Regions from separate parts of the Rhodococcus sp. MT28 genome, predicted to be linked through region 1. Evidence: riboswitches for the same ligand, from Rfam matches in the RefSeq annotation. Region 1 holds a riboswitch; the other holds the start of a gene.
What was found. A riboswitch is a leader RNA that binds a small molecule or an ion and turns the genes downstream of it on or off. The one in region 1 is predicted to bind cyclic di-AMP.
Positions count from the first base shown of each region.

Region 1 (14,757 bases):
CGAAACGACCTGAGCCGTTCCTGAGCAGCACCTGAGAGAGCTGTGTGACGTCCGCCGCGACACGGGCGAGGACCCGAGGATGGATAGCGCCCGGCTTTGGTCTACGCTGCGTAGTAATTGGGCCTTCCCTCCGGGCATGCCCTAGTTGAATTTTGTGGCGATCAGGAAGGCGTGAACGTGGCGCAAGGTCGGATCCTTCGGCGAGCGGGGCTGGCAGTATCTCTGGGCATTGCTGCCTTGCTGCTGTCGGGTTGCTCCATCGACAACGAAGTGCTTCGTTTCGGGTGGCCTTCGGGCATCACCCCGGAGGCGACGCGCATGCGTGAGCTGTGGACGTGGTCGGTTGTAGCCGCCCTCGTCATGGGTGTGCTGGTGTGGGGGTTGGTCTTCTGGGCCGTCATCTTCCACCGTAAGAAGAAGGACTCGCCGGAATTCCCGCGTCAGACGGCATACAACGTGCCGCTCGAACTCGGTTACACGGCAGTTCCCTTCGTCATCATCGCGGTTCTCTTCTACTTCACCGTCATCGTTCAGAACCATGTTCTGGACAAGACGGACAACCCTGACGTCGTTGTAGACGTCACGGCCTTCCAGTGGAACTGGAAGTTCGGCTACCGCTCCATCGAGTTCGGTGACGGTTCCGCCAAGTACAACGGAATCGACGTCGAGGCCGAAGAGGCTGCCAAGACCGAGGGCTCCACTGTCAACGATCACGGCGAAGAAGTTCCCGGCCCGATCCACGGCAACAGCACCGAGGACCTGAGCTACCTGCACTACGACAAGATCGAGACCGTCGGCTCCAGCCAGGAGATCCCGATCCTCGTTCTGCCTACCGGCAAGCGAATCCAGTTCGAACTCGCTTCCTCGGACGTCATCCACGCATTCTGGGTGCCCGAGTTCCTGTTCAAGCGTGACGTTCTCCCGAACCCCAAGGAGAACCACTCGGACAACATCTTCCAGATCAGTGAGATCGAGAAGGAAGGCGCGTTCGTCGGGCGTTGTGCAGAAATGTGTGGCACGTTCCACGCGATGATGAACTTCGAGGTTCGTGCGGTTTCGCCGGAGGACTTCGCCAAGTACATCGAACTGCGCAAGGGTGACGCGGAGGGCAAGGGTGGTCTGACGACCGCTGAGGCTCTGCAGGCAATCGGTCAGTCGCCGGTGGCTACGTCGACCACGCCGTTCAACACCGACCGCGAGTACCGTCAGGCAACCGTCGCCACTGCAGGCAACTGAGCCGGCCAGCCTCTTCACTGAACAAGGACAAGTGCTGATATGAAGATCGAAGCCAAGCTCTTCGAGATCCTGACGATGTTCTTCATTCTCGTCGCGATCATCTACGGAGTGTTCACCGCTCTGTCACGCACAGGTATCGAGTGGGCCGGACTGACGGCCATCGTCCTGTCTGCAGGTCTGACGCTCATCGTGGGTACCTACTTCCGCTTCGTCGCCCGTCGTCTGGACACCCGTCCCGAGGACTACGACGACGCTGAAATCTCGGATGGTGCAGGAGAACTGGGCTTCTTCAGCCCGGGTAGCTTCTGGCCGATCCTGCTTGCCGCTGCTGCTGCACTCGCGGCAGTGTCGCTGGCGTACTTCCAGCCGTGGCTCATCGCAGTCGCAGTTGTCTGTGTGCTCGCCGCAGCCGCAGGCCTGGTGTTCGAGTACTACACCGGACCCGAGAAGCACTAGTTTCACCCGCACTCGAACAGAGGCGCCGCACCCACCCGGGTACGGCGCCTCTGTTGTCGTTTATGTACGTTTCGGTGGTAGGAGGGTGCCTGTCAACAGCCGCTCTCTGTCAATCGTGGAGCGAGTATTCGAGGTCGTAGCGGTGCAGACCGTCGACGACCTCGAGCTCGAGAGTGCCTGAGATGCCCTTCAACTCGCCGGTTCCGGACCCCGGCACGATCTCGTACAGAAGCTTCTGCGTTCCGTCGATCATCTGACCGAACTGCTGCAGGGCGAACGATCCCACAGCTTCGTCGACCTGCCCCGTGACAAACTCCAAAGCGACATAGCCCGCTGCACCGGCTGTCGGATCGCCCGCGGACAGCATCAGTCCGGACGACGTGCCTTCGACGCCGCCGATGAACGTCTTGTCGAACTCGAAGCGTCCGACGCGTCCGGAGAGCTCAGGATCGGCGGGGCGAAGATCGATCTCGAAGGTGCCGCGTGCATGGGATGTCATGGTCCGAGTATCTCACCAGGCGACAACGCCTCGAGGGGACTCCCGAGAACGTGCAACACTCGGTAGATGATTCTCGAACATGCCGTCCTGCAGGTCGATCCGTCGCAGTCAGCGCGTTTCGAGGCCGCATTCGACGTGGCCCGAACCATCATCTCCGAGGTTCCCGGATTCATCAGGCTGCGGCTCTCGCACTGCCTGGAATCACCGGAGCGATATCTCCTGCTGGTCGAGTGGGAAGACGTGGAGTCACACACCATCGGGTTCCGTAAGTCGCCAGGATACGAGAAGTGGCGAGAACTTCTCCATCACTTCTACGAGCCGTTCCCGACGGTGGAGCACTATTCGACTGTGCTCGAGGTCTAGCAAAGCGTAGTGCCTGCTGTTGTCGGCGCTCAGACGACGGACCGGGGGAGTGGTGCCCACTTGGAGGTTGTCCATACTGAATCGCTCAGAGAACGAGTGAGGCCCCGAACCGGAATCCGGTTCGGGGCCTCACTGGTCAACTGACGTTCTTAGTGGAGTTCTCCACTTGAACCATCGGACTTGCCGTTGGTTCGGTTCTGGTAGTCCAGAAGGATCTGAAGCTGCTCGTGCTCAGCTTCGTGATGAGCGGCTTCGAGAGCCTCGCTCTCCTCGACTGGGTCAGCGGTGATCAGGCTACCGCTACCGGGCTTGCCGGCGAGGCCGAGCTTGTTCATCTTCTTCGGGACAGCAGCACCCTGGTACTCGAGCGGGATCGGGTGTCCGTGCTCGTCGACGGGGCCGAGCGGCTGGTGGATCTCGATGTACTGGCCGTTCGGCATCCGCTTGATGATGCCGGTCTCGATGCCGTGTTCGAGGACTGCACGGTCACTGCGCTGCAGGCCGATGCAGAACCGGTACGTCACGAAGTACGCGATGGGCGGAAGGATGACCATGCCGATACGGCCGATCCACGTCATTGCGTTCAGCGAGATGTGCAGGTGGTACGCGATGATGTCGTTGATGCAGGAGATCGTGAGCACCAGGTAGAACGCGATGGACATCGCACCGATAGCGGTACGGACCGGCACGTCGCGCGGGCGCTGCAGGATGTTGTGGTGAGCGTCGTCTCCGGTGAGACGCTTCTCGATCCACGGGTACGCGATTAACAGTGCGAAGACGAGGCCCATGATCAGGGCGACGGCGAACACTGCAGGGATCGTGTACCGGTTGAACAGGTAGATCTCCCACGCTGGCCACAGTCGAGCAAGGCCGTCCGTCCACATCATGTAGATATCGGGCTGGGAACCTGCCGAGACCTGTGACGGGTTGTACGGACCGATGTTCCACACGGGGTTGATCTGGAACAGACCACCGAGCAGTGCGAGCACGCCGAAGGTCATGGCGAAGAACGCGCCACCCTTCATCGCGAAGACCGGGAGGATGCGGACGCCGACGACGTTCTGTTCCGTACGGCCGGGGCCGGGGAACTGCGTGTGCTTCTGGTACCAGACCAACGCGAGGTGGCCGGCGATCAGAGCCAGGATGATGCCCGGGAACAGCAGCACGTGAGCGACGTAGAGACGCGGGATGATGAGGTCGCCGGGGAAGTCGCCGTCGAAGATCAGCCAGTGCATCCAGGTACCGACGATCGGGATACTCATCGTGATACCACCGAAGGCGGCGCGGAGGCCGGTGCCCGAGAGCAGGTCGTCGGGGATGGTGTAACCGAAGAAGCCTTCGAACATCGCCAGGATGAGCAGCAGGCAGCCGATGACCCAGTTCGCTTCACGTGGGCGACGGAAGGCGCCGGTGAAGAAGATGCGAGCGAGGTGAACGATGATCGACGCCGCGAACATCAGTGCAGCCCAGTGGTGAATCTGGCGAACGAAGAGACCGCCGCGCACCTCGAAGGAGATGTTCAGGGTCGTCTCGTAGGCGCGAGACATCGTGACACCGCGAAGCGGCTGGTATGCGCCCTGGTAGACGACGTGTGCCATCGACGGATCGAAGAACAGCGTCAGGAACACACCGGAGATCAGCAGGATCACGAAGCTGTAGAGCGCGATCTCGCCGAGCATGAAGGACCAGTGCGTCGGGAAGACCTTGTTGATCTGCCGGCGCATGCCTGCGGCGAGGTGGTAGCGGGAGTCCATAGCCTCCGCTTGTCCAGCCGCTGCCGCGCTGATCTTGGACGGTTTGGTTGTTGTTGTGGTCACGGTCGACGCTCCCAAAATGCCGGGCCGAGTGCTTCGATGAAGTCACCGTCGGCGACCAGGAAGCCCTCTTCGTTCACTGTAATAGGCAACTGCGGAAGTGCGCGAGCAGCGGGACCGAAGATCGGCTTGCCGTAGGTCAGTGCGTCGAACTGCGACTGGTGGCAGGGGCACAGAATACGGTTGCTCTGCTGTTCGTAGAGCGAGGTGGGGCAACCCAGGTGGGTGCAGATCTTCGAGTAGGCGAAGTAATCGCCGTAGTTGAAGCTTTCCTGGCCCTTACGCTTGGTGACACGCGCGGTGTCTTCCGTGCGGAGGCGGATGAGCATCACCGAGTTACGAATGCCGCGTAGTGCTGCGAGCAGAGCGTGCTCGTCGCCACGGTCGGACTCGCGGAACGGGAAGACCGTTTCCATCGAACCGGCATCGAGATCTTCCGGGCGAACGAGGACGATGTCCTCGGGACGGCCGGTGTCACGACGCAGGTAGATGGTCTCGCCCGGGTAGTTCGGGGTCCAGCCGGACACCCACAGAGGTGAGTCGTCGCCCTTGGCCCACGGGTTCTTGATGAGTCCGCCGAGGGGCATGACCATCATGACGCCGAGTGCGCCGCCGCCGAACATCAAGCTGCGCTTGATGGCCTTGCGGCGGGGGAGGGTGGACGTCTCGAGGGTGTCGCCGAGCTCGGCGACGATCGTGCGACGATCGACCTCGGTGGAACCACCGTCGTGGCGGTCCTGGATCGAGACCTCTTCGGGGATGAACTTCTTCGTGAACTGAACGGCACCGATGCCGACGCCGAGGATCGCCAGACCCATGGTCAAGCCGATCAGCGGGGTGTACAGGCTGTACTTGCCGTAGTTCTCGTCACCGGCGCCTGCGTACTCCCAGGGCCAGAACAGGTAGATCGCGATGAACGCGATCGCCGAAACGCCGGCGAGGCCGAACCAGAAGGCGACGTTGCGCTCGGCGCGCTTTTCCGCCCTGGTGCCCTTTACCGACCAACGATCACGGCGGTAGACGACATCGACGCCATCGAGATTGGTACCCAGCTTGACCAGGTCGTCGCGTGACATCGCGTCGAGCTCTTCATCTGTGTACTTCTTAGGCGTATCGCCGCCATGCTGGCCAGCGTCGCTCATGACCTTGCTCCGATCCACAATGCTGCACCGACGACAGCGATGATTCCGACGGCCCACATGGCGAGACCCTCAGAGGCCGGACCGAGGCCACCGAGCCCGTACCCACCGGGGTCCTTCGACTCGCCCGACGACTTGACGTAGGCGATGATGTCCTTCTTCTCCTCGATCGTCAGCTGACGATCCGAGAACTTCGGCATGTTCTGGGGACCGGTAACCATGGCAGCGTAGATCTGCTGCTCGCTGGCCGGATCCAGGACCGGGGCGTACTTGCCCGAGGACAGTGCGCCACCGCGGCCGGTGAAGTTATGGCACGACGCGCAGTTGAGCCGGAAGAGCTCACTGCCGCGTCCGACGTCGCCACCGCGCAGCGAGGACTGGGCGATTTCGCCGTTCTCGTCGCGGATGAGCGTCGGGCCGCCGCCGTTGGCCTGGATGAAAGCGCCGAGGGCGTCGGTCTGCGCAGCATCGAACTTGGGGTCCTTGCGTGCAGCCTGGGCCTCGTTGCGAGCTGCCGGCATACGACCAGAGGAGACCTGGAAGTACACGGCTGCTTCGCCGACGCCGATGAGGCTGGGACCGCGGTCCTGCACGCCCTGCAAGTTCGCGCCGTGGCACGTGATGCATGACGTGTCGTACAGCTGCTTGCCTTCACGAATCAGGGCTGCTGAATCGTCACTGGCGGTCGCAACCTGCGGAGCTGGTGTCAACGCCGAAGCGAGGAAACCTGCGCTGATCAATCCCATCATCAATACGAGCGCGCCAGTGACGCGCCGGCGGATTTTCCGCTGGCGACGCGACTTCGCGGCATTCGCTGAGTTATCGGATGCGGGAGGGGGGGATGAACTCATCTGTATCCCTTTGGTATGTCGGGACGGAACTGGACGTCAGGGGCTGCCTGGGGCGTACAGCTGATTAACGGATGAAATAAATCGTGGCAAACAGCGCGATCCACACGATGTCGACAAAGTGCCAGTAGTACGAAACAACGATCGCGGCGGTGGCCTGGGCGGGCGTGAACTTGCTGACCCGGGTACGTGCGATCAAGAAGACGAAGGCGATGAGACCGCCGATGACGTGCAGACCGTGGAAGCCGGTGGTCATGTAGAACACCGAGCCGTACACGCTGCTCGAAATCGTGGTGCCCTCGTGCACGAGGTGGTAGTACTCGTAACCCTGGCCGGCGACGAAGAACGCCCCCATGACCAAGGTGATGGTGTACCAGCGACGAAGTCCGAAGACGTCGCCACGCTCAGCCGCGAAGACACCCATCTGGCAGGTGAACGAAGATGCGATAAGCACCAAGGTCACCGGCACGGCCAGATACAGGTTCAATTCGGTTGGCTCCGGCGGCCAATTTCCGTTCGCCTGAGCTCGTGCCACGAAGTACATGGCAAAGAGCCCTGCGAAGAACATGAGCTCACTTGACAACCACACGATGGTGCCAACGCTGACCATATTCGGCCGGTTCAGCGAGTGCACGCGTTGGGTGATTGCCGATCCTGAAGTCCCTACTGCGCTCGTCACAGACAGAAGTATGACGCTTCGTCGTAAGAGACGACCACTCGGGTCCACCATCGGCGCGTCGCTCGGCTCGAGTTCGCGGGATCGGGCGGCGAACGCGCTGGTGGCGTGGTCGGAATATGCTGGCGCGATGGCAGCTACACACAAGAGTAGACCGTGGTTCCTGAGAATTTTCGGCACGAAGATTCCGACACCGCTCGATGCAGGGCGGTCGGATCTGGTCGTCGTTGCCGAAGGCTTCGACGACGCCGAGGCGAGCTCGACGGCTCTCGAACGTGCCGCCTCCACCGAGCCGGAGTTCAGGGCGGAGTCCGAAGTGGTTCTGCGGCATCATCTCGACCTCCCGGAGGGCTCGGTAGCCGATGCCGAGAGCATCGTCGCCCAGGACGGATATGTGCGAGGCTCGAGTCGGCCCGAGGACGTGACTCCGGTGGTCGAGAATTCGGTTCGCGTCGTCTTCGAGCGTGTCCAGGTGCTTGACGCCCTGCATTGCTCCCAGGAGCGGTCACGAATGGCCGGTCTGGCGCAGCGACTCGGTGGTTCGGTCGCCGGGTGGGACGCGCTCCAGCCCCCGATACTTGCGGAGGCGCCGCCCAAACGCGGTCGCAGAAAGTCCTGAGCGGCCCTATTCGGTTTCCTCCTTACCTCACTGACTAGGCTGCGAGGGTCATCGGCAGCACAAAATGGCAGCGCGAAACGACAGCTCGAAATCCAGCCCACTCGAACGACAGGGGACCAAGGCACTATGGCCGGCACCGACGCATCCAACGCCGTGAACGTCGATTCGAGTGCAGTGGTGCGGTCCTGGCCGTTGATTCTCGGTTTGCTCACGGACGGCAGTGACTTGTCGGAAGCCGACAGTCGCTGGGCGATGGGCGAGATCATGTCGGACAACGCCACCTCCGCTCAGATCGCTGCTTTCGGGGTCGGTCTGAAGATGAAGGGCGAAACCCCCGCGGAGTTGGAAGGGCTCGCCGCCGCGATGCTCGAACACTCCAGGCGCGTGCCGGTCGATTCCGACGTCGTCGACATCGTCGGCACGGGTGGTGACCGCTCCAACACGGTGAACATCTCGACGATGGCCTCGATCGTGGTTGCCGCGTCCGGTGTGCGAGTTGTCAAGCACGGCAACCGCGCTGCTTCGTCCAAGAGCGGTGGCGCCGACGTGCTCGAGGCGCTCGGCGTTCGCATCAACCTCGGGCCGGAGCAGGTTGCGAGGTGCGTCGAAGAGGTCGGCATCGGCTTTTGTTTCGCGCCGGTCTTCCATCCCGCACTGCGCTTTGCGGCGGTGCCTCGCAAGGAAATCGGCATTCCGACGGCATTCAACGTGCTCGGTCCACTGACCAATCCGGCTCGTCCGCGTGCCGGGCTGATCGGGTGCGCATTTCCGAAACTGATCTCGGTCGTCGCGGGAGTCCTTGCGCAGCGCGGCAATTCGGCGTTGGTGGTACGGGGAGACGACGGACTGGACGAACTGACCACATCGACGACGTCGACAGTTCACATCGTCGGGGGTGGAAGTGTGCGAACTGTCACGCTGGATCCGCGTGACCTCGGAATCGACCGCGTTCCTCTCGAAGAGTTGCGTGGAGGCGACGCCGAAATCAACGCCACCGTCGCCAGAACGCTGCTTTCCGGGCAGAAGGGGCCGGTCCGGGACGCGGTCCTGCTGAACGCGGGAGCAGCCATCGCGGCATTCAACGGTGTCGGCGACGATCTCGAGAGTGCGATCTCTGCCGGGATGACTGCAGCCGCTGCCGCGATCGACAGCGGCGCGGGCGCTGAACTGCTTCACAAGTGGGCGGCGCTCACCGCCGAGCTGGCCGACCAAGCCTGATCGAGGGGCTATTCACCCAGCGAGAAACCGGCCTCGACGTCTGCGCTGGAGAATGACTGGAACGCAATGTGTGTGGCGGTTCGGAGAACGCCGGGCACCTTGTTGATTCCTCCGGTGACCACGTCGGCGATCTGGGCGTGGTCACGCACTTTCACGATGGCGATCAAATCGACGTCACCTGCGCACGAGTAGACCTCGGTCACTCCGGACAGGTCGGCGACGGCCTGCGCGGTTTCCGGGATCCGAGCGGACTCGGCGTGAATCATGACGATGGCGTTGATCATTTCTCTCCTCGATTTCCCTGCGGGTTGTGATGACCCGGTGGTTTCGATCGAGCTTAGGGGTGCCGCCCCGCCGTTACGTCATCGATGTTCGGATTCGGTTCCGGCTCGGGCGAGTCGGCACCAGGCTTCCCACTTGCCGGCGCCGCTCACAGGTTCGACGTATCCAGATGTCGCCGACACGATTCGGACACCGTCCGACGAGAGCCACCTTGCGATCAGTCCCAGTTCTTCGGGTGACGCGCCGCGGAACGGGGCGTCGTCCGGTAGGACGGTTTCGGCCGCCGCGGTGATGGCGTCGACGACGGGCATCGGGTGAGTCCCACGTCTGGCGAGCCCGGCGGACGCGAGACGCCCGGACCGGATCACCGACAGCTCCCAGCCGCCGTCTCCGGTGGGGCGGGCGAGAACGAGTTGTTCGATCGCCGCGACTGCAGCGAGTCGCTGAGTGCGCCGCACTGCGGTGGCGACTGCGACCGTTCGGTCACGCAGACGCGCAGCATTCTCGAACAACGCGTGTGCGGACAGCTCGTCTATCCGGGCCTGCATCTGTTGGAGGGGAGTGTCGTTGGTTCCTCGGAAGAATCCACGCACGGCCTCAGGGGCGGCCGCGTAGTCCTCTGCGTTGATTTCCGGGGTCCAGGAGGCTGGACACGCCCCCAGTTCGCGAGCGGGGCAGTCAGGGCCGTGAACGGCGCCGCGTCCGAGACGCTTGGTACACGTGCGCAGACGACTGAACTCTGCGACGGTGTCGGCGACGTCGACTGCGTCGGCGCGAGAGGTGAACGGGCCGATCGAATCGGCCGTGGGCGTGCGAACCACGGACAGTCTCGGAAACGCCTCGTCGGTGAGGGTGATCCACCAACCTCGCTTGGGAAACTTGGAGCGACGGTTGTACGGCGGCGCATGCGCGCTCAGCAGTCGTAGTTCACGCACCCCGGCTTCGAGAGCGTGCGCGCACTCGACATGGTCCACGCGGGTGGCCAGCGCGACCATTTCCTTCATCCGGCCGCGGGTCTCCGAACCGGTGAAGTAGTTGCGGACGCGGCGTCGAAGGTCGGTAGCAGTTCCTATGTAGAGGGCTTCGTCGGAAGGACCGCGGAAAAGGTAGACACCGGGGCTTCGCGGCAGGTTTGCGGCGAAGGACCGTTTGGCCCGTTGATGCGAGGAAATGTTGGGCAGGTAGTCGACTAGTTCGCTGTAACTGTGGACACCCTGGTTTCCGACCCTGTCGATCAGTCCGTGGAGGACGTCGACGGTCGCACGCGCGTCGTCGAGAGCCCGGTGCGTCGGCTGGGTGGTCACTTGGAAGAGATGGGCGAGTGCGGAGAGCTTCACCGAAGGTGCTTCGTCGCGTGTGAGTACGCGCCGGGCGAGTTTGACGGTGCACAGGACACGGAACGCAGGCCACGGGCGCGCGCTGCGTGACGCCGCTGCTTTGAGGAAACCGATGTCGAACGGCGCGTTGTGTGCCACCAGCACCGCGCCCTCGGCGAACTCGAGAAATGCAGGCAGGACACGTTCGATTGGAGGTGCGCCGATCAGCATGGCCGTGGTGATTCCGGTCAGTTCGACTATGTAGGGCGGAATCGACCGGCCGGGGTCGACGAGTGTTGCCATTTCGCCCAGTACCTCGCCGCCGCGGATCTTGACGGCGCCGATCTCGGTGATGGAGTCCTGGTCGGCGCTGCCCCCTGTGGTCTCGAGGTCGACGACGACAAATGTTGTCTCGCTCAGCGGTGTGTCCAGTTCGTCGAAGCTCAGTTGCCGCCCGACGTCGAACTTCTCCCCGTCGGAGAACGGGGGCGGAGACGGAAATTCTCGGGCCGAGGCGGGACTCACACCGCAGACAGTAGAAGTACCCCCCGACACGAATTCGAGAGTGCAGACACGGAATCCGACCCGCACGGACTTCCATTGCGAAATCGGTGGATGAACGCCCGACAAAAGTAGGAGAGACGAGGATCACACTTGCGGTGGGAACTCGCGAATGTGGACGCGCGCCTACTTGTGAGTAGGGCGAGTCGAGGGGTCTTCGGTGCGTCTGTCGACGGCTGAAACCGCGTCCGTGACCGGAACAGGTTCTAGTTTCAAGTAATCATCGTTGAACTGCATGGAAGATCGGATTGTCGGGTTTGGTGAGCCTTGGCAGTGGGTAGAGGGCGCGGGTTTGACGGCCTGGAGTGGGTCGCCGAACCGACCTGTTGTTATCTCCCCGTGACCCGCCGGGCGTATCGCGGGCGCGGCACCACGATTTCCGGCGAATCGGGCGCGATTGTCACGAAGCGGTCGACATCGTCGCGATCATTTCGTAACCTTCCTGAGACCTAACGAAGTCTTGCCGGACCAAACAGGACCGGCATCGTCAGGAACCGCCTAATCGGGATCTCCGCGAGGAACCCGAACCGGGAACCCAAGTTTCCACTGGGGTGAATCCCGCCTGGGGTGCAGCACGCAGGATCGCTGCAGACCACGCGGGTAGGGCTGATCTTCCCAGCCCGAACCCGTCAGCTAACTCGGTCGGCGGATGAATGGAAGAAATGGAGCACCCCTTAAGTGGCGTCACAGAGTTTCAAGCGTTCTGCGCAGTTGGCAGTAGCCGGCGCGCTCGCAGTCGGAGCATTCGCTGCAACCGCTGCACCTGCCTCGGCAGACCCCATCACCATCCCCGGCGTCGGCACGTTCGAGGTTCCGGGCGTTTCTATTCCTCAGTTGCCGGTCATTCCGGGCATCACCGACATCGCACCGGCTGCACCGGCCGCTCCCATCTCCAGTGTTGGTGAGCAGGCAGTTCGCGCCGCAGAGAGCAAGCTGGGCTCCCCGTACGTGTACGGCGCAGCCGGCCCGGACGCATTCGACTGCTCCGGTCTCGTTCAGTGGGCATACAAGCAGGCCGGTCTCAACCTGCCTCGCACGAGCTACGACCAGGCTGCAGCCGGCGTTGCCGTCGCACAGTCCGATCTTCAGGTCGGCGACGTGATCTCCTTCTACGGCGGATCGCATTCGGGCATCTACGCCGGTAACGGCAATGTCATCCACGCGTCGACCGCTGGTCAGCCCGTGAAGCTCGCTCCGGTGTCCTCGATGCCGTACGACGGCGCTCGCCGTTACTGATTTCTGAACACGCTCGACGGCTGTCTCCGGTAGGCAGTCGGAACGATCCGCCGCTGTGATGCGGCGGAGCTCGGGGGAGCTCCGGATCTTCGAATGTGGGCCTCGAATCTTCGATTCGGGGCCCACATTTTCGTTTCGCGACAATTCGCCCGGTACTTCACCCCGACACGCCTACCGGCGAGTAGACACAAACGTATGCCGTTCCGTAACCTTATCGAGACATTGCGCGGCCGAGACAGGTACTGTGGATAGTTGACAGCCAGCTAACAGATCGTCGACCGGCCCCGGTCGGCGTCGCTTCACCGAGACGGAGAGTTGCATTCCGTGGTTTCATCGAAAAACAACAGTCGAGTACGGGCCGCATTGACAGTGGGAGTGCTGGCGTTCGGACTCGTTGCAGGGCCTTCGATGCAGGCCGGTGCTGACCCCGTCATCACCAACCCCACCGAGGCGCTCGACAAGCTCGGTGAACTCTCCCGGGTTTCCGAGCAGACCAACGAAGCGCTGCACAACGCGCAGATCGACCTCGACGCGAAGCTGGCAGTCGCGAATGATGCGGACGTGCGATCGGCAGCCGATCAGGGTCTTCTCGACGCGGCTTCGGCGCGCGTCGCCGAGTTCGCTCCGGCGGTAAACCGTATTGCCACAGCGAATTACCAGGGTGCGCGAACCAATCGCCTCTTTGCGTTGATGGTGAGCGACTCGCCGCAGCAGTTGCTCGACCAGATGTCTGCGCTCGACGTGATTTCCAACGACGCGGCAGTACAGGTCTCTCAGTTCAACCAAGCCACTGCCGATGCGCGTGCCGCCTCGGAAGCGTCGAAGCGATCGGCCGAAGAAGCGCGAACCGCCGCCGATCAAGCCCGCGCGCTCAGTGACGATTTGCAGCGCAAGCAGAGTGAACTGCAGACGCAGATCGCCGACGTGACCAAAGCCTTCCAGAATCTCACCGACGACGAACGTAACCAACTGAGCGGTACGCCTTTCCCGCCGGACGTCGATCTCAGCAAAATTCTGGCTAACTTGACCCCTGGCTCGGGTGCTGCTGCTCTGCAGGCAGGCCTCACGCGGATCGGTGACCCGTACGTCTGGGGCGCGACCGGCCCGAACGAGTTCGACTGCTCAGGTCTGGTGGTATGGGCCTACAAGCAGATCGGAAAGACTCTGCCGCGATCGAGCCAAGCGCAGGCGCAGGGCGGTGTACCGGTGTCGAGGGACCAACTACAGCCCGGCGACGTCGTGACGTTCTACAGCGACAACTCGCATGTCGGCATCTACGCCGGCGACGGAAACATTCTGCATGCGTCGACGTTCGGCGTACCGGTGAAGGTCCAGTCGATGGCAGGCATGGAGTTCTCCACTGCGCGTCGTTACTGACGGCTTGCTGCGCCCGAGCGGCGTGTGGCCAGCCGCCGTGAAGCGTCGAGTCGAGTTCTCCTACACTCGGCACCGTGCCGACTGAACCGATGACGACGCCCGACGTCGGCGCAGATCGACCACGCCGTTGGGAGTATCCGGCCCTCGTGGCGCTCGGTGTAGCCGTGGTGCTCGTTCTGGGCCTGACGATCTTCCTGACGAACAGGTCCGATTCCGACGAAAATGCCGCCGCCGAACAGGACGCGGAACGCAGCGCTCAAGTCCAGAGCTTTCTCGATGCATGGGCCGCGGCTCAGATGTCCGACGATCCGTCGGGGCTGGCGAAGTTCGTCGACAGTGCCGCCGCACCCGGTGTGCTCGAGGCGGAAGTTCGACGAGCCACTGCTGCGGGAGCGCTTGAATTCTCCGACTGGGGATACGAGATTCCCAGCGGCGGCCTGACTCCGGCGCCGCGAACCGGTGCGCCGGGCGGAGACGTCGAAGTATGGAATGCGCAAGTTCTGTTGCGGTACGCCCTCGACGGCGTCGACGCATTGCCCACGCGCAAGGCAGTGTCCATGACGCTCGCGAAACGCGGCGATCAGTGGTCGGTTCTTGCGGACGGGTCGATCGTCGGACTGGACGGCGCCCGAACGGCGGGCGAATCCTGGAACGGCCCCTGGGACTTCGGCCCGCTTGCCGTCGCCGAGAATTCTGCGGGTAACGCGCTGGTGATCGGCCACCCGGGTCAGCAGGCGTTCGTCGACGCTTTGGCTGCCGATGTGGACTCAGCCATCGAGAACACGACGCAGTTGTGGGGGCCGTGGTGGTCCGAGCGCGCGGTGCTCATGGTGGCGGGGTCCGCTGAGGAATTCACCGCACTGGTCGGCTCCCATCACGACGGCGCTTCGATTGCTGCAGTGTCGGTCGCGGATGCGACGGCGGACGGGTCTTCCGACGTGAGTGGCCAGCGGGTGGTCTTCTCGCCTGCCGCGGCTTCGAGGTTGACCGACATCACCAGGCGAACGGTGTTGCGCCACGAACTGATGCACATAGCCGCCCGATCGAAAACCCGTGACGGGTCGCCGATGTGGGTATTGGAAGGGTTTGCCGAATACGCGGGAAACCGTGGATCCTC
Region 1 covers NZ_JBXAFD010000009.1:75,032-89,788, forward strand. Annotated here, with positions in the region: gene ctaC (aa3-type cytochrome oxidase subunit II) at 172-1,236, shown strand; gene AC1Q6C_RS27500 (cytochrome c oxidase subunit 4) at 1,276-1,692, shown strand; gene AC1Q6C_RS27505 (DUF3224 domain-containing protein) at 1,802-2,191, opposite strand; gene AC1Q6C_RS27510 (antibiotic biosynthesis monooxygenase family protein) at 2,258-2,554, shown strand; gene qcrB (cytochrome bc1 complex cytochrome b subunit) at 2,704-4,308, opposite strand; gene qcrA (cytochrome bc1 complex Rieske iron-sulfur subunit) at 4,368-5,510, opposite strand; gene qcrC (cytochrome bc1 complex diheme cytochrome c subunit) at 5,507-6,358, opposite strand; gene ctaE (aa3-type cytochrome oxidase subunit III) at 6,423-7,034, opposite strand; gene AC1Q6C_RS27535 (hypothetical protein) at 7,162-7,650, shown strand; gene trpD (anthranilate phosphoribosyltransferase) at 7,777-8,868, shown strand; gene AC1Q6C_RS27545 (Lrp/AsnC family transcriptional regulator) at 8,877-9,152, opposite strand; gene AC1Q6C_RS27550 (DEDD exonuclease domain-containing protein) at 9,231-10,991, opposite strand; cyclic di-AMP (ydaO/yuaA leader) riboswitch at 11,513-11,691, shown strand; gene AC1Q6C_RS27555 (C40 family peptidase) at 11,706-12,263, shown strand; gene AC1Q6C_RS27560 (C40 family peptidase) at 12,588-13,640, shown strand; gene AC1Q6C_RS27565 (peptidase MA family metallohydrolase) at 13,715-14,757, shown strand, end outside.

Region 2 (14,757 bases), on a different contig from region 1:
TCCGCAGTGATGATGCGCTCGAGAACAAAGAAGATCGTGGCAGCGATCAGTGTCCTGATGGTGGTGGCACTGGTTGCTTACGTCTCCGTTCTTTTCGTGATCATCAAGAACATCAACGACGACCCCGAAAAGCTACCGGTCATCACTGCATACGCACACGGCAAGACGATCGAAACGAACCCTGCCGGTTTCTGCACCATCGACCTGTCCCAGTGCGCCCAGGTGGGCGACATCTACGCACTCGACGTTCCAGCGGGCTACCCGCTGCAGCTGTCGTTGTCGACGGACGTCTCGGATGCGCAGTGGGCACTGCTCGCCGTCTACGAGGATGCCGACGGCAACCAGACCGGTGAGCCCCGAGTCTTCGAGCCCGGCGAGGCCCTGGCAGTGACGGTCGAGTCTTCGAGCGATCCCGTCAAGCAACTGGTCGGCGTCGAAATCCACCTCGCCGTCGGTGAAGGAAGCGAACAGGGACTGCTGATCTGGTCGATCAAGACCGCTTGATCCCCGGAACGTCGAAAATGCCCTGCACACCGATTGGTGTGCAGGGCATTTTGTTTCGAAGCCGTGTACGGCAGCTCGTATCGAGCGATCAGGTGTCGAGCTCGCGAGCGACGGCCCGGACGACCTCGGAGATCCGCTGAGCGGTCTTGCGGTCCGGGTACTTGCCGTTGCGCAGATCCGGCTGGACCTTCGCCTCGAGCAACGTGATCATGTCCTCGACCATGCCGTGCAACTGATCAGGGGTGTGCTTACGCTCGACGGGCTCACGACGCGTCGCCGTCGCGCCGCGCAACGACGGCGCCGGCTCGAGTACCTTCAGGCTCAGTGCCTGCGGACCGCGGCGGCCCGCAGCCATTCCGAACTCGACGCGCTGGCCGGCCTTCAAGCCTTCGACGCCCTCGGGGAGAGCGGAAGCACGGACGTAGACGTCCTCGCCCTCTTCCTGCGACAGAAAGCCGAAACCCTTTTCGACGTCGTACCACTTCACCTTGCCGGTCGGCACCGCGTTCACCTGCTCATCACTCGACTGGGGCGTCTGCCCCAATGTGCTCGGGAGGCTCTCGGAAGAGCCTCATGGCCTTGCTCGCATCGCTTCCGGTGGAAGAATGCAAAAGAACGCGCCCCACACTTGCTTCAGCGGGGCGCGCAGTCTGTTAACAGTCTACCTGTGACGAACCCGGGTCGGCACCCAGGTTTACAGGCACTATCCTCGTAGGTGTGGACCCTCAACCGAACCCGCGCACTTCCGGCACCGGAAACGGTCTGTTCCGTACGGCGATGGCACTGTTCATCGTCGGATTCCTGGCGATCGTGGCCATCTTCGCAGTCCATATCTTCAGCGACACCCCACCCGGCCTGGCGTTGTACCTGGTAGCACTCGCGTGCCCGATCGGCTTCCTTCTGGCCATCGTCTACACGCTCAGATCCGGTCGACGCGTGCGCTGATCACTCCCGCCTCCAACCGAAAGGTCACTGACCATGAGAATCCTCCTGAACGTGATCTGGCTGGTCTTCGGCGGCTTCTGGCTGGCGTTGGGTTACTTCGCCGCAGGCATCATCTGCTGCATCCTCATCATCACGATTCCCTTCGGAATCGCGGCATTCCGCATCGGCATCTACGCACTGTGGCCGTTCGGTAAGACCGTCGTCGACAAGCCGACCGCTGGTGTCGGTTCGATGATCGGCAATGTCATCTGGGTGATCATCGCCGGTATCTGGTTGGCGATCGGACACATCGTCACCGCCGTCGCGATGGCGATCACGATCATCGGAATTCCGCTCGCGGTCGCGAACCTGAAGATGATTCCGATCTCGCTGATGCCGCTCGGCAAGGAGATCGTCGACGTGAACCGGGTGAATTACGCATAAGTCGTCGATCGCGTTACGCGAAAAGCGGCCTCGCAGACCGAAGAACCCGACCACAGCAGTTGCTGTGGTCGGGTTCTCTCGTATCAGGTCGGATCAGCGCCCGAGGCTACCGAGTCCGGGGAGGTTACCGAGCGAACCGGTACCAGTTCCCGGGTTGCCCGGATCGACGGGGCCGACCGGCCCCTCGGAGACCACGATGGTCACGCTCGAAGCACGCGAAAGCACGCTCTTCGCAGTGATCTCGACGGTGACGCTGCCGACAGCGGTGGGGGTACCCGAGATGGTGCCGTCCTGTGCGAGGGACAGTCCGCCGGGCAGAGTGCCACTGGTGAGTGCAAACGTTGCGCGCGCATCGGCGGCAGTGAGCTTCTGCGAATACGCCTTACCTACCTGAGCGGCAGGCAATTCGACGGTGGCGGGTAGCGGGTACGCAGCAACGACTGTCACCTTGCCCCCGTTGGTCGTCGACGCGATGGCGCCGGTCGAGGTGTCGAGCGCGAGGTTTTTGACCTTCTCCAGTGCCGGAACCTTGGTATCGGTCAGAGCGGTGGTGGCGCGGGTCGTCAGATCGACCGACCACAGGTGTCCGTTCATGACGTCCGCGACATATGCAATGCCTGCCGCAGCGTCGACGACCACGCCGTTGGGAATCGCGGTCGGAGACAGCGTGGTCTTCGACAGAACCGCGCCGGCCGGGGTGATCGCCCACAGGTTGGTTGCCCGGGTGTCGGTCATGTAGATGTTGCCGGTGTTCGTGTCGACATCGACGTCGACCGGGTAGAGGTTGTCGGCACGCACGATCGACTTGAGTGCTCCGCCCTTGCGTACGTCCGCCTGCCACAGCGTGCGGCCGTAATTCTCGTCGAAGAAGTTGGTGTCCGCGATGTAGAGGAAGCCGCGGACACTGTCGAAGGCGAGCTTGGTCGGCGTTGCCGACTTGTGGACCAGAATGCTCGACACGGCGTCGGCGGCGTTGGGGTCGACGACTCGGATGTTGCCGGACTTGTAGTCCGAGAAGTACGCGCGGTGTGTTGTGGGATCGACGACGACATCGTTGATCTGCGGACGCGAGCCGTCGGGGTTCTTCTCGCTCAGCGTGACCGTCTTTTCGACCTTCCCGGTCTTCGTGTCGACAATCGAGATCGCGCCGCCGTAGGAGGAGGACACGTATGCGCGTCCGAGGCCCGAGTCGACGGCAAGTGCCGACGGGTAACCGACGACGCCGTCGATGGCGCCGACGGACTTGCCGGTGTTCGTGTCGACGACGGACAACGAGCTGGTCGGTCCGCCGTACTGCGTGATGTATCCGCGGTGGGTTGCCGCGTCGACGACGATGTCGCCGGGCTGGGTTGCGGAATAGCTTCCGACAACACCGTGTGTCGGATCCTCGGGTGAGGCGTGTGCAGCGGGAGCAGTGACGGCCAGGCCGACAGCAGCAGCGGCAACGGCGAGTGACGCGGTGACCGCACGCCGACGGTATTGCAGTTTCATGAGGGGTGCCCTACTTCTTTGGAAGACTCTGCGAAACCTGCCCAAGCGAGGCAAGTCAGGCAAACCTAACCTAAGTTCCAAAGTCGATGTTGAGACACGGGCCACAACCTTGGGTCCGGATCGACGCACCTCTCAATCGCCCGAAATTCTATTTCCGCATAACGTGTGACCTTGCTCACATTACGGATGGATAACGGAACGGACACAACCGGACATTCACTCGGGCACCCCCACCTACCTGGGAAGAGTCTCCTGCGCTTTGTGTGACGCGTTGTACGTCTTTCGCCACGCCGCGTTATCAAATGGTGACACGAGCGACTCGAGCCGTTACCGTCGTTTTCGGCCGGGAAACTCGGCCACCTCCGGCCCGCCGCGCCAAGCCTTGTCCCGCGGGTACCGGACTTCCGACAGAGCATTCCAGGGACGAGGACGGGGGACCCAAAGTCCTCTGTGAGAACAGAAAAGTTCTCCAGTGGACACCGGTTCGATCGCAAGACCGAATCTTGGGGTGAAGCCAGACCCTTTCCAGCCAGGAAAGGCGAGGCCGGGCGACCTCTCAGCCCGAACCCGACAGCTGACCTCGCAGGCGCGTGTGGAGAGGATTTCGACCATCATGAGCGGACGCCATCGCAAGCCCACCACCACCGGCCGCACTGTCGCCAAGGTCGCCGTCACCGGCGCCATCATGGGCGTAGCAGGAATTGCAGCCACCGGAACCGCAAACGCTGCCCCCGACTCCGACTGGGATCGTCTCGCCCAGTGTGAGGCCGGCGGAAACTGGGCCATCAACACAGGCAACGGTTACCAGGGCGGACTGCAGTTCTCCCCCAGCACGTGGAACGCACACGGCGGCGGACAGTACGCAGCCACCGCAAACCAGGCCACTCGCGAGCAGCAGATCGTTGTTGCCGAGCGTGTTCTCGCAAACCAGGGTTGGGGCGCATGGCCGTCCTGCTCCTCCAGCCTCGGGCTGAGCAGCGGCGCCACCGAGCGTTCCGCTCCGGCCACGACGGCTCCTCAGGCAGCTCCGGCTCCGGCGCAGCAGGTCGCACAGACCGTTGCACACCCGGTCGCCGACGCCATCGATCAGGCAATCGCATTCGCCGAGGCCAACGGCATCCCGGTCGACCCGCAGATCCTCGCAGTCGCCGACACCGCGAAGTCGTTCCTCAAGTAACACCGGCAAGACTGTCCGCTCGGACGCTCGAACATCAAGAAGGCCCGCACCGATTCGGTGCGGGCCTTCTTCGTGTCGAGTTGTTATCGGTTGATGACGGTGTGCGGGTGTACGTAAGGAAGTGACTCCACCGGAACCGGAAAGGTGGTGTCCTCGCCGAAGGGTGAAAGTCCACCTGCGCGGGTCGATGACAATTCGGTCACTGCGTGATCTCCGTCTGCAGTTTCCGGCCATCCTGGATCTACATAGTGTTGCTTCGAATTGTTGGCCACGAAGTCATTTTGACAGGACGCCGTTACGCCGTACAGACCAGGTCTCTAATCTGATACCTGATGACCGAAACACGTGGCACCCCGGCGGGCAGTTCCGCAGCCGAAAGTCTGACCGATTGGCTCTCGGCGCGCAGTGACGCCGAGTTGACGGAGTTGTTGCGTCTGCGCCCCGATCTGGCCGTACCGCCGCCGAGCACGATGGTGGTTCTCAGCGGTCGGGCACAGCAACGCGCGTCGGTCAGCCGAGCCGCGGACGAACTCGACACCCTCGATTTCGGTCTTCTCGAATTGTTGGCACTGGCTGGCGCCGAGGAAACTCCGATGACGCGGGCGGAGCTCAACAGTGCGATCGCCGAACGAGCGCTGACCGGCAAGGGCAAGGTCACCAAGAAGGCCGTCGACAAGTCTCTGTCGAAGATGCGCGCGTCCGCCCTCATCTGGGGTGTCGATCCCATCAGCGTCGTCCCGGCAGTCATCGGGATGATTCCGTGGCGTGTGGGGCGCGCCCTCGAACCTGCCGAGGCGATGACCGAGACCGAGATCTCGGCTGCGCTCAACGCTCTGGACACCCGCGAGCGGGATCTCCTCGAGACACTCGCCAACTCCAGCCCGATCGGTCGCACCCGCGACGCTGCCCCCGGAACGCCGCCTGAGCGCCCGGTTCAACGACTGCTGGCGGCCGGCCTGCTGCGGTGGCTCGACGAGCAGACCGTCGAGCTTCCGGCGACGGTTCGTCAGGTCATCCGCGGCGAGCCGGTTTTCGATCCGACGACGCTGACCGCACCCGTCATCGGGGGCGACAAACTCAAGCCGGCGGACGTGAACGCCGCAGCAGCCGGCGAGGCGCTCGAGTTGGTACGCCAATGCGAGAACGTGATCGCTGTTCTGGGCGCAGCGCCGGCCCCCGCACTGCGAGCCGGTGGGCTCGGTGTTCGAGAACTACGACGCGTGGCCAAGACGGCCGATCTCGACGAAGCGCGCGTGAGCCTACTTGTCGAGTTGCTCTCGGCAGCCGGACTCATCGCCAGTGGAACACCAGATCCGGCGCCGGTCTCGGACAACGCGGACGAATACTGGACGCCCACGCTTGCGGTCGACGGCTGGCTGAACGCATCCACAGCGCGACGGTGGGAGGTCCTGGCGTCCGCCTGGGTCGACGTACCTCGAGTCCCGTGGATGATCGGGCTGCGCGATTCCACCGACAAGCCGATCGCGGCGTTGTCCGAGGAGGGCCGCGCTCCGGCGGCTCCGCGAGATCGTCAGGCCATTCTGGGGCTGCTCTCCGAACTCGACAGCGGCCAGACCGCGTCGACCGTCGAGGTAAGTCGGCTGCTGGCGTGGCGACGCCCGCGATGGAGCGGGCGCCTGCGGACGTTCGCGATCGAGCGGACTCTGGACGAGGCCGCTGCTCTCGGGCTGGTGGCCCGCGGCGCGTTGTCGTCACCTGGACGAGCCTTGCTGCACGGCGGGGACGCCGAAGCCGAAATGCAGTCCGCGCTACCCGAGCCCATCGACTACATCCTGGTCCAGGCGGATCTGACTCTGGTTGCGCCCGGCCCGCTGGTACCGGACCTGCTCGAGCAGGTGAGCCTGGTCGCAGACATCGAGTCGGCCGGATCGGCGTCCATGTACCGCATCAGCGAGGACAGCGTGCGTCGTGCGCTCGACGCCGGTCTGACGGCCACCGAACTGCATGCGATGTTCGCTTCGAAATCGAAGACTCCTGTCCCCCAATCACTTTCGTATTTGATCGACGATGTCGCCCGTCGACACGGACGACTGCGTGCCGGAGTGGCGGCGTCGTTCATTCGATGTGAGGACGCGTCACTGCTGGCGGAGGTCCTCGCATCCGCAGTGGCCGAGCCGTTGGCACTGCGCGCCTTGGCTCCCACCGTCGCGATTTCGCAGGCCCCTCTCCGCGAAGTCCTGACCGAGCTGCGAGCCGCCGGATTCGCGCCGGCAGGTGAGGACTCCTCGGGCACGTTGGTCGATCTCCGCCCACGTGGGGCACGTGTACCCAACCGTCGCAGCCGACCGGCGTCGAGGATGCCGGCGAGCCCGTCGGCGGATCAGCTGGCGTCGTTGGTCCGCACGATGCGGGCCGGAGACCGTGCTTCCGCCCCCGGCCGCGGCGGAGTGCGAACGGACGGTTCACGGGAGAACAACGCCGCCACCATCGCCTTGCTGGCCACGGCGGCCCGAGACAATTCGAGCGTCAACATCGGCTACGTCGACGCCCAGGGGGTCGCGACGCATCGCATCGTCGACCCCGTCAGCGTGGGCGGCGGACAGCTGGACGCCTTCGACCCCGCGAGCGGCGCGGTTCGCCGTTTCACGTTGCACCGAATTACTTCCGTCAGCCCCGTCGACTCCGGAAAAAAGTAGCAAAAAAGAAGCAACTGGCTTTTTTCTGTAAATGAAGTATGGTCGAGGTCAGTTTGTGATTGCCACTTCGAAAAATGAGGAGCGACAATGGCTGACAAGGCGCCGGGTAAGAACATGAAGAAACCCGCCCAGTCGATCAAGGAACGCCGCGCGGAGAAGCGGGCGAAAACTGCGGAGTCTTCCGAGTTCATCCGTAAGCGGAAGCGGAGCTGACAGCAAAGTCCAGAGAAGACGAGCTGATTGCGAAGCTGACCAATGCCTGCCTCCACCGACACCCTCGTGCACCTGCACGAAACGTTCAACCTGTTCAAGTCACGTAATCGAGGAACTGACGCACGCTCGCGCGGGTACGCAGCGGGCATGACCCTCGCTTCACTCTGCGTCCTCGACGAACACGCTCGGCAATCCGGAATACTTCTATCGGATTTACCGCAGAAAGAGAATCAACCATCGTGAAAAGAACAATCCATACCCTGGACCGCATTCAAACGAGACTCGAATCGGAGCTTGATTCCACTCCGGGTGATTCCGAAAAGAATATCGGTTACCGGTCCGGAATTTCCGAAGCTATTACTCATGTAATGGAAATGCGGAAGTCAGTGGTCGCGCAGAAATAGGAGACGCATCGATTAGGCGCTCACCCCAATAACTGCCGCACACCACCCACCAGAAAGACGACCTGGTCCTCGTAGAAGTCGGCAAGCCGCTCCGGCGCGAGCGGCTTGCCACTTCCGCTCCAATCGTCCGCCCGGCTCAACGCCTGGAGGAAGCCCATCAAGGCAATCGCCCAGCGAGTCTCGAGCCGTTCGGGATCGGTAGCAGGAAAAGTACGACGGACCTGGTCGAGAAGATGTTCACGCAGGTGCAGCTCGGTCGCCTCGAGGGCTGGATGGCCCGGTCGTGACATCTGCGGCTGCGAGATCTGCGTGACGATTCTGATCCATCGGATTCCCCGCGTGCGATGGCGAAGGAGCAATGCCTTGTAGGGCGCAGTGACGGCCCGTACCAGCGCCTCCACCGTCGGCGGCGTCTTGTCGGCGGAGAGGGCGTCGACGTTCGCGCTGATCTGATCTCGCACCGACGTTCCCATGTCCAACAGCACCGCTGCGACCAGATCGTCCTTGGTTCCGAAATGGTAGTGGACCGATGACGGCCCGAGACCGGCCGCGGCGTTGACCGAGCGCAGCGAAACTGCATCCAATCCCTCTGTCGCGAAAAGCCTTTCAGCAGTTTTGAGCAAACGCAGACGCGTCGCGTCGCCTTGACGGTTCTGCCGGGAGTCGGTCATACGAACGAGCTTCGCACGGGCTCGACAAACGTCTCAACCGTGGCGAACGCGGAGTCAGAGTGATTCACGGTGTGCTCGCACCCTGTTGTCGCGATCCACCCAGCCGTGGGCGCGTGCGTAGACCACCATCGCGGAGAACTTCTGTCTCCACTCGGTGTTTCCGATCCGGGCAGCGACGGCTTGCTCCAAGTGGCCGATGTCGAGCCAGACGTGATCCCCCTCGAGTTCCCCCCACGGTTCCAGTACCCGACTCAGAGTCTCGGATCGATCGTCGCCGCCAACGACGACCGAGAGACTGGTGAAGTCGTCGACACTGTTCAGTTCGACGGTCGAGGAGTCGGGGGTAATTGTGACGTCCAGTTGCATACCTCTTCAATACTCCTTCGGAAAGTACTTGGTTCAGTCGATCGACTCGCAACAACGATATCCGACGTCATTGCACCAGATAACGTTGAACTACAGGTGATTACAAATCTCCCACTGTGCGGGAGGCTCAACTTATTGGATCAGTTGATCCATGTTAGACATCTCGATCAGAGCGAGTGATCCAAATCACTCCCCTGTCGACAGGAGTTGTCATCGTGTGGTCCGCATCGTCCATCCGCTTCGGAGCCTTCCTCGCCCCGTACCATCCGCTCGACGCCGATCCCGCCCTGCAACTCAGACGCGATATCGACCTCATGACACACCTGGACCACCTCGGATTCGAAGAAGCGTGGATGGGTGAGCATCATTCGACCGGCGCCGAGATCGTGCCTGCCCCGGACATGTTCATCGCGGCCGCCGCAGAGCGAACCGAGCGCATCCAGTTCGGCACAGGCGTGACGTCTCTGCCCTATCACCACCCGTTGATCACGGCCGACCGCATCACTCAGCTCGATCTGCAGACGCGCGGACGACTCATCTTCGGCACCGGCCCGGGCAAGATCCCCCTCGATGCGCACATGATGGGCATCAACCCGTCGGACCAGCGTCGTCGCCAGGGCGAAGCGCTCGAGGCCATTCTCGCGTTGCTTCGCGGCGAGGTCGTCAACATGGAAACCGACTGGTTCACGTTGCGTGACGCACGCGCACAGCTGCCCACCTACCGCGCGGACGGCATCGAGACAGTGACAGCGTCCACGATTTCCCCCAACGGTTCGGTGCTCGCAGGCAAGAACGGCCTCTCCCTGCTCTCATTGGCCGCGAGTTCACCCAGCGGCTTCGACGCACTGGATCGCAACTGGGATGTGTACGAGAAGGTCTCGGCCGAACACGGCCACCGCGCCGACCGAGCGACGTGGCGTGTGGTCAATCCGATGTTCATCGCCGAGACCCGAGCGGAGGCCGAGCGCGCCGTGAGCCGACGGATCGGATCGATGGCTTCCTACGTGAATCGACAGACCGGCCAGAACCCGGCCTGGGCAGATACACCGGCCGGAGTCATCGATCAGTGGCGCAACGACACGCTCGGCGAGTTCGGTCAGGCGATCATCGGTACCCCCGAAGATGCGATCGCACAGATCGAGCGTCTGATCGAGAAGACGGGAGGGTTCGGCACGTTCTTGATCCTTCACGTCGACATGGCGAGCTGGGAGGACACCAAACGCAGCTACGAATTGTTCGCCTCCGAGGTGGTCCCGCACTTCCGGAAGCGAAATGTGGGGCGTCAGGCGAGCATGCAGTTCGCCGAGGACAATCGCGAGTACCTGATCGGCGGGCTGGTCGGAGCGATCACCAAAGCCCATACCGACTACTACGGCCGGCCGGCCGAGACGGGAGCCGTGCGCGCATGAGGGCCGTCCGTTTCCAGCAGGGAGAATTCGCGGTCACCGAGATCGCCGACCCGCCGCCGTTGGCACCCCATCAGATCCGCATCGACGTCGTCGCCTGCGGGATCTGCGGCAGTGACCTGAGCATGTCGAAGGACCCGTGCCGCTTCGTTCAGGTCGCGCACGACGGGGGCTACCCGCTCGCCACCTTCGATCCGGACGCGCCAGTGGTGCTGGGGCACGAATACGCGGGTATCGTCTCCGAGACCGGTTCTGCAGTAGACGATTTCGCGATCGGCGATCGGGTGGCCGGCATCGGCTTGGCCACCGACACCGCTACCGGGATCCCGACGATCATCGGCTACTCGAACGAGTACCACGGCGCGTTCGGCGATCACATAGTCGTCGACGCGTTCTGGGTCCGCAAAGTTCCCGACCACCTGTCACTCGAGCACGCCACACTTGCCGAACCTCTCCACGTCGGCGAGATGCACCTCCAACAGTCCGGCCTCACCTCGGCCGATTCGGCGCTCGTCATCGGTTGCGGAACGATCGGACTGGGCGCCATCGTCGCCGCGAAAGCGCGCGGAGCGCAGATCGTCATCGCGTCGGAGCCCTCCCCCAAACGACGCGAGCTCGCCGCGAAGATGGGCGCGGACATCGTCGTCGATCCGGCCGAGCAGGATCCGATCGAACTGTGGAATCGAATGATCGCCGAAGGCAACCAGCTTGTCGGTCAGGCCGCGAACGGAGTTCTGATCGCCTACGAATGCAGCGGCCGGGCGGGAGTCATCGGAGAACTGATGCACACTCTGCCGTTCAACTCGAAGATTCAGGTTCTGGCTGCGCCGTTCGGCGACGAGACGATCATTCCCGTCGTCGGGCAGTTCCGGAGGATCTCGATCAACTTCGGTCACGGTCCTTACGAGAATGCCTACGACATCACCCTGCAGAGGCTCGCCGACGGCGAGATCGACGCCGAAGCGATCATCACCGGCAGGGTCGGTCTGGATGGAGTCTCGGACGCTTTCGCAGCTCTGCGCGCACCCGACGAACACGTGAAGATCCTCGTACTACCCGCGGGCCTCCCGGAATAGCGGTCGATCCTGCCCTGTTGACGTAGGGGTGCTCGCACTCGGGCACCTCTACTTCGGGCTGTGCGAGCGTCGCCTGTTGGCGTCTGCGCCCCGATACCAGGACAATGGCAGGGTTGGCGTCAGCCGACAACGCGGCGCAACGCTCTGTGGCTGCCGCGTTAGCTTCACTAGGAGGATTCCGTGACCGACGGACCGTTGATCGTCCAATCCGACAAGACGCTGCTGTTGGAGGTCGACCACGAGCGCGCCGGCGATGCCAGGCAGGCAATCGCCCCCTTCGCGGAACTCGAACGGGCCCCCGAACACGTCCACACCTATCGCATCACTCCCCTGGCCTTGTGGAATGCCCGCGCCGCCGGACACGACGCCGAGCAGGTTGTCGACGCGCTCGTGTCGTACTCACGATTCGCGGTTCCACAACCGCTGCTGGTCGACATCGTCGACACGATGGCCAGGTACGGACGCTTACAGCTGGTCAAGAGCCCGGTGCACGGCCTCATCCTGGTCAGCCTCGACCGCGCAGTCCTCACCGAGGTGATGCGACACAAGAAGATCTCGCCGATGCTCGGTGAGAAGGTCGACGACGACACCGTGATCGTCCACCCGAGCGAACGCGGCCGCCTCAAGCAGATGCTGCTCAAGGTGGGCTGGCCGGCCGAGGACCTCGCCGGCTACGTGGACGGCGAAGCGCACCCGATCGATCTCGCTTTCGAAGAGGGCCACTGGGAACTGCGCGACTACCAGCAGATGGCAGCGGATTCGTTCTGGGCCGGCGGCTCGGGCGTCGTCGTGCTGCCGTGTGGCGCCGGCAAGACGATGGTGGGCGCCGCAGCGATGGCAAAGGCCAAGGCCACCACCCTCATCCTCGTCACCAATACCGTTGCCGGTCGTCAGTGGAAGCGTGAGTTGATCGCGCGTACATCGTTGACCGAGGAAGAAATCGGCGAATACTCCGGCGAGCGCAAGGAGATTCGGCCGGTCACGATCGCGACCTACCAGGTGATCACACGTCGCACGAAGGGCGAGTACAAGCACCTCGAACTTTTCGACTCCCGCGACTGGGGACTGGTGATCTACGACGAGGTCCACTTGCTGCCCGCGCCTGTCTTCCGGATGACGGCAGATCTGCAGTCGCGCCGCCGTCTCGGCCTGACCGCAACGCTGGTTCGTGAGGACGGCCGCGAAGGCGACGTCTTCTCGCTCATCGGCCCCAAGCGCTACGACGCTCCGTGGAAGGACATCGAAGCGCAGGGCTGGATCGCGCCGGCCGACTGCGTCGAGGTGCGAGTGACGATGACGGACGCCGAGCGCATGTCCTATGCCGTCGCCGAACCGGAGGAGCGCTACAAACTGTGCTCGACGGCTCACACGAAAATTGCGGTCGTGAAGTCGATCCTGGCCAAGCACCCCGATTCTCCGACTTTGGTGATCGGTGCGTATCTCGATCAGCTCGACGAACTCGGCGAAGCCCTGAACGCCCCGGTGATCAAGGGATCCACCAAGAACAAGGAACGCGAGATCCTCTTCGATCAGTTCCGTAACGGTGAGATCCAGACGCTGGTGGTGAGTAAGGTCGCGAACTTCTCGATCGACCTTCCGGAGGCGTCTGTCGCCGTGCAGGTTTCGGGAACCTTCGGGTCGAGACAGGAAGAAGCGCAGCGACTCGGACGCCTACTGCGACCCAAGCACGACGGCGGTCAGGCTCACTTCTATTCGGTGGTCTCGCGCGACACTCTCGATGCGGAGTACGCGGCACATCGTCAGCGATTCCTCGCCGAACAGGGCTACGCCTATCGGATCACCGACGCCGATGACCTGCTCGGACCTGCCATCGGCTGAGCATTTCTGCAACACGTTGCAGAATCAAATGGACATACGTCCAGTTATCTGTAGAGTGTCCCCTGTCACAGTCGTGTCCATCGGCCGGGGGTCACCAGCACCATGCGCTCAGTTCCACGTCTACGGGGTCGGCTCGCCGGAACCATCTCGCTGCTGACTGCCGCCGTCGTCGTCGCCACGACCGGCGTCAGCGCCGCGGCACCGAGTCCTGCTCCTACTGCGCAGAACTCGGTGTACGCACTTGCGAACGGTTGCTTCGCGCTGCGCACCGAGTCTGGTGATTTCGTCCGTCGTGACGGATCGGCGTACCTCACCGACGTAACGAAAGCCGCAGACGCCGAACCGTTCCGGCTACATGCGGCCCAGTTGGGTCGTTTCATGCTGTACGGCCCGGACGGGTCGATGCTCTCGCACGACGGCGCAGACTCGGTGCTCGCCACTTCCGAAGCAACTCCGTCCACCGACTGGACCGTGATGTCCACTGGCGAGTCCTTCGTTCTGACAGCGACCTCGAACGGCCGACAACTGATCTCGCGAGATTTGATGCTCACGATGTCCGATCCCGGTGACGTTCCCGACTCTGCGTTCACGCTGATCCCGCGCGACGGCTGCGCCGACTTCCCCGAAGCGGAGGTGGGCGCAAACGGCGTTCCGGGAGAAATCGGACCGAACGGTGAAGTCACCGGATTCATCGACACACACGTGCACATGAATGCTTCCGAGTTCATGGGCGGAAACCTGCACTGCGGCCGACCTTTCGATCCTCAGGGCGTCACCGCAGCGCTCGTCGACTGCCCGGACCATCAACCCGACGGGATACCGGCGCTCCTCGAAAACGTTCTGTCGTACGGCAATCCCTTCGAAACTCACGACACCACCGGCTGGCCGAGTTTCACCGACTGGCCGGCGCACGATTCACTGACACACGAGCAGACGTACTACAAGTGGGTCGAGCGGGCCTGGCGTGGCGGTCTGCGAATCTTCACCAACCTCTTTGTCGCCAACCGTGTCCTGTGCGAGCTGTATCCGAGTAAACGAAATCCCTGTGACGAGATGGAGACCGTCCGGATCCAGGCGCAGCAGACACGCGAACTCCAGGACTACATCGACGCCCAGTACGGCGGTCCCGGCCGGGGTTGGTTCCGCATCGTGAGCTCCCCTGAACAGGCCAGGCAGGTGGCCGCCGACGGAAAGCTGGCCGTCACCCTCGGGGTGGAGGTGTCCGAACCCTTCGGTTGCTCTGTGCGCAACGGTATTCCGCAGTGCACCGAGGACGACATCGACCGCGGCCTGGACGAGTTGTACGACCTCGGTGTCCGGCAGATGATCGTCACGCACAAGTTCGACAACGCCCTCGGCGGTGCCCGTTTCGACGGCGGCGTCACCGGAGTGGCCGTCAACATCGGCAACTACCTGGGCACCGGGGAGTTCTGGCAGTCGGAACCATGCACCGGCGTTGCCGAGGACAATGTGCTGCCCACCAAGGTCGACGGCGCACAGAATCTTCTCGCGGTACTCCCACCCGGAGTGACGCTTCCGGTGTACCCCTCTGGTCCGCAATGCAATTCGCACGGCCTGACCGACC
Region 2 covers NZ_JBXAFD010000001.1:605,328-620,084, forward strand. Annotated here, with positions in the region: gene AC1Q6C_RS02865 (MFS transporter) at 1-10, shown strand, start outside; gene AC1Q6C_RS02870 (DUF2771 domain-containing protein) at 37-504, shown strand; gene AC1Q6C_RS02875 (cold-shock protein) at 593-1,006, opposite strand; gene AC1Q6C_RS02880 (hypothetical protein) at 1,222-1,449, shown strand; gene AC1Q6C_RS02885 (YccF domain-containing protein) at 1,483-1,872, shown strand; gene AC1Q6C_RS02890 (YncE family protein) at 1,966-3,363, opposite strand; cyclic di-AMP (ydaO/yuaA leader) riboswitch at 3,759-3,968, shown strand; gene AC1Q6C_RS02895 (transglycosylase family protein) at 3,977-4,540, shown strand; gene AC1Q6C_RS02900 (hypothetical protein) at 4,624-4,812, opposite strand; gene AC1Q6C_RS02905 (helicase-associated domain-containing protein) at 4,873-7,197, shown strand; gene AC1Q6C_RS02910 (hypothetical protein) at 7,285-7,410, shown strand; gene AC1Q6C_RS02915 (TetR/AcrR family transcriptional regulator) at 7,835-8,485, opposite strand; gene AC1Q6C_RS02920 (hypothetical protein) at 8,540-8,851, opposite strand; gene AC1Q6C_RS02925 (LLM class flavin-dependent oxidoreductase) at 9,067-10,260, shown strand; gene AC1Q6C_RS02930 (alcohol dehydrogenase catalytic domain-containing protein) at 10,257-11,333, shown strand; gene AC1Q6C_RS02935 (DNA repair helicase XPB) at 11,514-13,172, shown strand; gene AC1Q6C_RS02940 (dipeptidase) at 13,275-14,757, shown strand, end outside.
Region 2: it holds a riboswitch for cyclic di-AMP, as region 1 does, so the genes downstream of both, AC1Q6C_RS02895 (transglycosylase family protein) here and AC1Q6C_RS27555 (C40 family peptidase) in region 1, are expected to answer to the same signal.